Regions from separate parts of the Streptomonospora salina genome, predicted to be linked through region 2. Evidence: riboswitches for the same ligand, from Rfam matches in the RefSeq annotation. Region 2 holds a riboswitch; the other holds the start of a gene.

Region 1 (3,398 bases), 740 kb from region 2:
GGGTTGCGGATCCCCAGCCCCGAGCCGATGGGTGCGCCCAGCGGCATCACCGCGGTGCAGCCCACCTGCTCCAGGCGCCGCGCCAGGACCGGGTCGTCGTTGGTGTAGGGCAGGACGGTGAATCCGTCGTCGACCAGGCGCTCGGCCGCGTCGAGCAGCTCGACCGGGTCGGGCAGCAGGGTGCGCTCGTCGGCGACGACTTCCAGCTTGATCCAGTCGGTCTCCAGCGCCTCGCGGGCCAGGCGCGCGGTGCGCAGCGCGTCGCCCGCGGTGAAGCAGCCCGCGGTGTTGGGCAGCGGCCGGATCCCGTTGCGGTGCAGCACGTCCCACACCGAGCCCTCGGCGTCGGGGGAGACGCGGCGCAGCGCGACGGTGGTCAGTTCGGTGCCCGAGGCGGTGAGCGCGTCCTCCAGCACGCGCAGCGACGGGGCGCCGCCGGTGCCGGTGATCAGCCGGGACGCGAACGGTCGCCCGGCGATCACCAGGGGGTCCTCGTCGGCGTGCGCGCCGGGCCTCTGTGCCGCCCCCTGCGGGGCGCCGGACGGGGCGTCGGCGGGCTCGGCGCCCGCCGTGGTGTGCGTGTGGGGCATGGTGCCTCCTCGTCGTTCCTCTCCCGTCCGGCGACGGGAGAATCGGGAGAATCCGGTGGGACCCGCCCGCCGCAGTCGGGGGAGAGGCCGCATCAGCCGCCTTGGACTGCGGTGAGCACGTCGACGCGGTCGCTGTCGCCGACCTCCGTGACGGCCCAGCCGGCCTTGGGTACGACCTCGTCGTTGAGCGCGACGGCGACGCCGCCGGAATCCTGTGTCAGCGACCGCACGACGTCTGCGACCGTTGTGCGCGGTTCCACAGCGCGGCGCTCGCCGTTGATGATCACGTTCACTGCTCGCCTCCCTCGGTGGGGCCGCCGTCCGCGCCGGCGGCCCCGGGACCGCCCGTGGAGCGGGTGGCGGCGAACCTGCGCGCGTAGTCGGGGAGCGCGCCGGTGGTCAGTGCCCGGGCCATGGCGTCGCCGGTGACCGGGGCCAGCAGCACCCCGTGCCGGAAGTGGCCGGCGGCCAGCTGCAAGCCGGGTACCGCGGTCGGTCCCAGCAGCGGTTCATTGTCGGGCGATCCGGGCCGCAGCCCCACGCAGGTCTCGGCGACCTCCAGCTCGCTGACTCCGGGCACCAGCTCGTGGGCGTCGCGCAGCACCTCCCACAGCCCGCCGGCGGTCAGCCGGGTGTCGAATCCCTGTTCCTCCTGGGTCGCGCCCAGCACGATCTCCCCGGTCTCGCGCGGCACCAAATAGACGGGCGACCCCTTGACCAGGCCCCGCACCGTGCGGGTGACCGGGGGCGGCTCGCCCTCGGGCGTGCGCAGGCGCAGCAACTGGCCCTTGACGGGACGCAGCGGCGGCACGACCCCTTCGGGGATCCCCGCGATGGAGGGGGTGTCCACGCCGGCGGCGAGCACCACCTGCCCGGCGGCGATCTCGCCGCCGGAGTCGAGTGCGACGCCGCGGGCGCGCCCGTCGCCGTCGACGACGAGCCGGCGGACGCGGTCGCGCACCCCCACGGCCCCGCAGCGCTCGGCGGCCGCCCGCAGCGCTTGCAGCAGTGCGCGGGGGTCGACCGAGTGGTCGCCGGCGGCCAGGTAGCCGCCCCGCACCGACGGCGCGAGCATCGGCTCCAGCCGTCGGCATTCGCGCCCGGTCAGCCGCTCGGTGCCGAGCCCCAGCCGCGTGCGCAGATCGCCGAGGTGGCCCAGCCGGGCCATGTCGTCGGCGTCGAAGGCGACCTGAAGCGTTCCCTCGGCGCGGTAGCCGGCCGGCGATCCGCCGTCCTGCTCCAGCTCGGCGACGAACCCGGGGAAGAGGTCGCGGGAGCGCACGCACAGGCGCATCAGCTCCTCCTCGCCGAAGGAGGCCTCGGTGGCGGGGGTGAGCATCCCGGCGGCGACGGTCGACGCGCAGGGGCCGCCGAACGATTCGGCCACGACGGTGACGCTCAGCCCGGCGCGGGCGGCGCGCCATGCGGTGGCCAGTCCGATGAGCCCGGCACCGACCACCAGCACGTCGGCGGGCGACTGCGAGGAGGGGGTTGTCACTGACACGTCCCTGCTGCCACTTCCTTCGCCGGTACGACCCGGATCAGGTTCTTGCGGTCGGAGGCCGCCAGCCTCCCTCTCAGCCGGGTCCCGTCCCGGCTCCCGCGGGTGATCTCGTCCGCCGCCCATTCTAGGGGCCGCGCTCGGCGGAAGGCGATCGCCGGTCCGCCGCCGCGCGGAGGGCGGGCGGTACGGCGCCGCAGCGGCGATACGCAGCGGCGCGCGGAGGCGTTCGGTATCGGGTCCGGGTGTGGGACATTGGGAAGGTGAACGAGAACGACCGCGATACCGACGCCCTCATCGGCGAATGGATGACGCTGAAAGAGGCGGCCACGGAGCTGAACGTCAGCCCCAACCGCGTCAAGCAGTTCATCTCCGAACACAAGCTGCTGGGTGTCCGGCGCAAGGGCGAACTGCACATCCCCGCCGCATTCATCTCCGCAGGCGACGTCGTCAAGGGCCTGCCCGGCACGCTCACCGTCCTCGCCGACTCCGGTTTCAGCACCGAGGAAGCGCTGCAGTGGATGTTCACCCCGGACGAGTCGCTTCCGGGCGCGCCCATCGAGGCGCTGATCGAGAACCGCGGCACCGAGGTGCGTCGCCGCGCCCAGGCCATGGCGTTCTGACGGCCCCCGACCGGTCGCGGCGGTCGGCCGGGTAGCGGCCCCGGTTACCCTGGCCCGGTGAACGCGAGTCTGCGAGAGCGCCTGGACCGGGCGCGCCTGTACCTGTGCACCGACGCCCGCACCGACCGGGGCGACCTGGCGGAGTTCCTCGACGCCGCGCTGGCCGGCGGCGTCGACATCGTCCAGCTGCGCGACAAGTCCCTGGAGGCACGCCGGGAGCTGGCCGCGCTGGAGACCGTGCGCGAGGCGTGCGCGCGCCACGGCGCCCTGATGGCGGTCAACGACCGTGCCGACATCGCGCTGGCGGCGGGCGCCGACGTGCTCCACCTGGGCCAGGGCGACCTGCCGGTGCCGGATGCGCGCGCCGTCCTCGGCCCCGGTCCGCTGATCGGCCGCTCCAACCGCGACGCGGTGCTGGCGGCCGCCTCGGCCGAGGAGCAGGGCGTCGACTACTTCTGCGTCGGCCCCACCTGGTCGACCCCCACCAAGCCGGGCCGCTCGGCCGCCGGGCTGGAACTGGTGGAGCGCACCGCCGCGATGGCCCCCGACCGCCCGTGGTTCGCCATCGGCGGCATCGACTTGGCCAACCTCGACCGCGTGATCGGGGCCGGTGCCCGCCGCGTAGTCGTCGTGCGCGCCGTCGCCGACGCCGCGGACCCGCGCGCCGCCGCGGCGGAGTTCCGG
Region 2 (3,398 bases):
CTGGCGCAAAGTCACCGGGGCCTCCGAAGCCGAACTGTGGCAGATGCGCCGCACTCTGCGCGAACGCCTGGTCACCGACGTCCGGGCGCGCCTGCGCGAGTCCTGGCGCCGCCGCGGGGCCAGCGAAGCCGAACTCGGCTGGGTCGACGACGTGCTCGACCCCGGCGTCCTCACCGTCGGCTTCGCCCGCCGGGTGCCTTCCTACAAGCGGCTCACCCTGATGCTGCGCGACCGCGAGCGCCTGGCTTCGATGCTGCTGGATCCCGACCGGCCGCTGCAGATCGTCGTCGCCGGCAAGGCCCACCCCGCCGACGAGGGCGGCAAGCGGCTCATCCAGGAGATCGTGCGCTTCTGCGACGACCCGCGGGTACGCCACCGGATCGTGTTCCTGCCCGACTACGACATGGCGCTGGCGCGGTCCCTGGTGCAGGGCTGCGACGTGTGGCTGAACAACCCGCTGCGCCCGCTGGAGGCCTGCGGGACCTCCGGCATGAAGTCGGCCCTCAACGGCGGGCTGAACCTGTCGGTGCGCGACGGCTGGTGGGAGGAGTGGCACGACGGCTCCAACGGCTGGTCCATCCCCACCGCCGAAGGCGTCGAGGACCCCGACCGGCGCGACGCCATCGAGGCGGCGGCGCTGTACGACATCATCGAGCAGCAGGTCGTGCCGCAGTTCTACGACTTCGACGACCGCGGACTGCCCAAGCGGTGGCTGGAGATGGTCAAGCACACGCTGGTCTCACTGGGCCCCAAGGTGCTGGCCACCCGGATGGTGCGCGACTACGTCACCCGCCTCTACCAGGGTGCCGCCGACTCCTCGCGTGCGCTGGCGGCCGGGGACATGCGCGGTGCGCGCGAACTGGCCGACTGGAAGCGGCGGGTGCGCGAGGCCTGGCCGGGGGTGCGGGTGGACCACGTCGAGATGACCGGAAGCGAAGGGCCGCCGCTGGTCGGCGGCGACCTGCGGGTGCGGGCGTCGGTCGAGTTGGGCGGGCTGAGTCCCGAGGACGTCCGGGTCGAAGTGGCCGTCGGGCGGGTCTCCGACGCCGAGTCCCTGGTGGATCCGGTCGCGGCCGCGCTGTCGCCGGCGAACGGCGGCGCGGACGGCGCGGACGGCGCGGACGGCGCGGACGGCGCCGGCGGAGGGCCGCGCTGCTACTACGGATCGGTGCCGCTGCGGCGCGCGGGCAGCTGCGGTTTCACGGTGCGGGTGCTGCCGGACCACGGCCTGCTCGGCGACTGCGCCGAAATGGGCCTGGTCGCCGTTCCCGAGTCCCCGGACGGCGGCAGCGGAGCCATGGTCCTGCGCTGACCCCCGAAGCCGCGTCGATCTTGTAGCTAACGTTACGGGAAATCGCTTTCACTCACCGTAGCTACAAGATCGACGCGGGAACCGGCGGCGGCAGCGGCGGGTCCGGCGGGTCCGGCGGCCGTGCGGGCTGCGCGGGCCCGGCCCGCCTTGACCCCCGGCATGCACCGGTCCCCATAATGGAGGCGAAACCGACAGGGGAGCGCTGAGGCGCTGAGAGTGCGGCCGCGACCGCAGACCCTCACACACCTGATCTGGGTAATGCCAGCGCAGGGAGTCGTGAACCCGTCCGCCGGTTCGGCGCGGCCGTGTATCCCGTTCGACGCGGGGCACGCGGAGCCGGGCCGGCGCTCTTGGCCTGGTCTCCCTCGCGCCGACTGCGAAGGGACGTCCTGTGAGTGAACAGAAGCGGCCGATCCACGACATGAGCGCCGCGTCGACCGCGGCCGCCGGCGGACCCGCGCGCTACCGCACCGTGGACATCGTCGTGCCCGCGGTACTGGGTGTGGCCTTCGGCGTCGTCTTCTGGGCGTGGAACCTGCTGTGGCAGGTGTCCGCCCCGCTGTTCGCCTTCTTCCCGCCCGCCCAAGCCCTCATCTACGGCGTGTGGCTGCTGCCCGGAGTCCTGGGTGCACTCGTCGTCCGCAAACCCGGCGCCGCCGTACTGACCTCCACCGCTGCGGCGTTCGTGTCCATGATGCTGGGCACCCCCTGGGGCGTGGAGGCCGTCCTGGCCGGGTTCGTCCAAGGCCTGCTGCCCGAGCTGGTCTTCGCCGCCGGACGCTACCGCCGCTGGGGCGCGGCGGTCTCGGTCCTGGCCGGAGCGGCCGCCGGTATCGCCCCCGCCGTATGGGACAACGTCCGGTATTACCCCACCTGGCCGCTGTCCTTCCAGCTCACCTTCGGGGTCCTCGTCGTGGTCAGCGCCGCTGTCGTCGCCGGCGCGGGCGCCCGGCTGCTGACTTCGGCCCTGGCCCGCGCCGGTGCGCTCTCGGCGTTCCCCTCGGCACGCGGATGAGCACCGCCGGCACCGGCGGGGCGCGGGTCGAGCTGGCCGGCTGGGGCTGGCGCCACTCCGGCCGCAGCGGATGGTCGCTGCGCGGCGTCGACCTCGCCGTCGAGCCGGGCGAGCGGGTCCTGCTGCTCGGCGCCTCCGGGGCGGGAAAGAGCACGCTGCTGCACGCCATGGCCGGGCTGACCGGCCCCTCCGGCGCCGTCTCCGGCGACGAGGAGGGGCGGCTGCGCGTCGACGGCGGCCCCGCCGAGGCGACGCGCGGGTCCCTGTCCCTGGTCAGCCAAGACCCCGATACCCAGCTCGTCATGGCCCGCTCCGGCGACGACGTCGCCTTCGGCCCGGAGAACCTCGGACTGGAGCGCGCGCAGATCCGGGAGCGCGTGCGCGGCGCTCTGGACGAGGTCGGCTTCGGTTACGGGCCCGAACGGCCGACAGCGGCGCTGTCGGGTGGGGAGAAGCAGCGGCTGGTACTGGCGGGGGCGCTGGCGATGCGCCCGCGCCTGCTGCTGCTCGACGAACCCACCGCCAACCTCGACCGCGCCGGCGCCGCCCGCGTCCGGCGTGTGCTGGAGAGGCTGCTGCGCAGGAGCGAAGCCACCATGGTCCTCGTCGAGCACCGCGTGGCCGAGGTCGTCGGCGACGCCGCGAGCGCGGGTGAAGCCGAGGACGCGGTGGCCGAGCTGGTCGACCGGGTCGTGGTGGTCGAACCCGGGGGAGGGGTGGTCGCCGACGGTGCGCCCGGTGCGGTTTTCGCCGACCACGGCCGCCGTCTGGCCGAGCGGGGCGTATGGGTGCCGGGCCGCGAGCCGTGCCCGCGGGTGCGGCCGGGTGTTCCGGGTCCGGCCGTGATCGAGGCCGCCGGCTGCACGGCCCGGGCACCCGGCGGGATCGGGCTGCTGGATTCCGCGGGCGGCCGGGTGCTGCACGGGGCCGACGCCGTGGTGCGCTCGGGTACCGCGACCGCCCTGACCGGGCCCAACGGTGCGGGCAAGTCGACGCTGCTGGGCCTGCTCGCCGGGCTGGACGCGCCCGAGTCCGGAACCGTCGCGCCGCACGGCCGCCTGGCCGAGGTCA

What was found. A riboswitch is a leader RNA that binds a small molecule or an ion and turns the genes downstream of it on or off. The one in region 2 is predicted to bind thiamine pyrophosphate.
Region 1: linked by a shared signal. The riboswitch ahead of thiO (glycine oxidase ThiO) and the one ahead of HNR25_RS06050 (ECF transporter S component) in region 2 are both predicted to bind thiamine pyrophosphate.

Annotation. Positions count from the first base shown of each region.
Region 1 covers NZ_JACHLY010000001.1:607,519-610,916, reverse strand. Annotated here, with positions in the region: gene HNR25_RS02800 (thiazole synthase) at 1-590, opposite strand, end outside; gene thiS (sulfur carrier protein ThiS) at 683-883, opposite strand; gene thiO (glycine oxidase ThiO) at 880-2,094, opposite strand; TPP riboswitch at 2,091-2,204, opposite strand; gene HNR25_RS02785 (Rv2175c family DNA-binding protein) at 2,355-2,714, shown strand; gene thiE (thiamine phosphate synthase) at 2,772-3,398, shown strand, end outside.
Region 2 covers NZ_JACHLY010000001.1:1,349,078-1,352,475, reverse strand. Annotated here, with positions in the region: gene glgP (alpha-glucan family phosphorylase) at 1-1,312, shown strand, start outside; TPP riboswitch at 1,496-1,602, shown strand; gene HNR25_RS06050 (ECF transporter S component) at 1,734-2,327, shown strand; gene HNR25_RS06045 (ABC transporter ATP-binding protein) at 2,324-3,398, shown strand, end outside.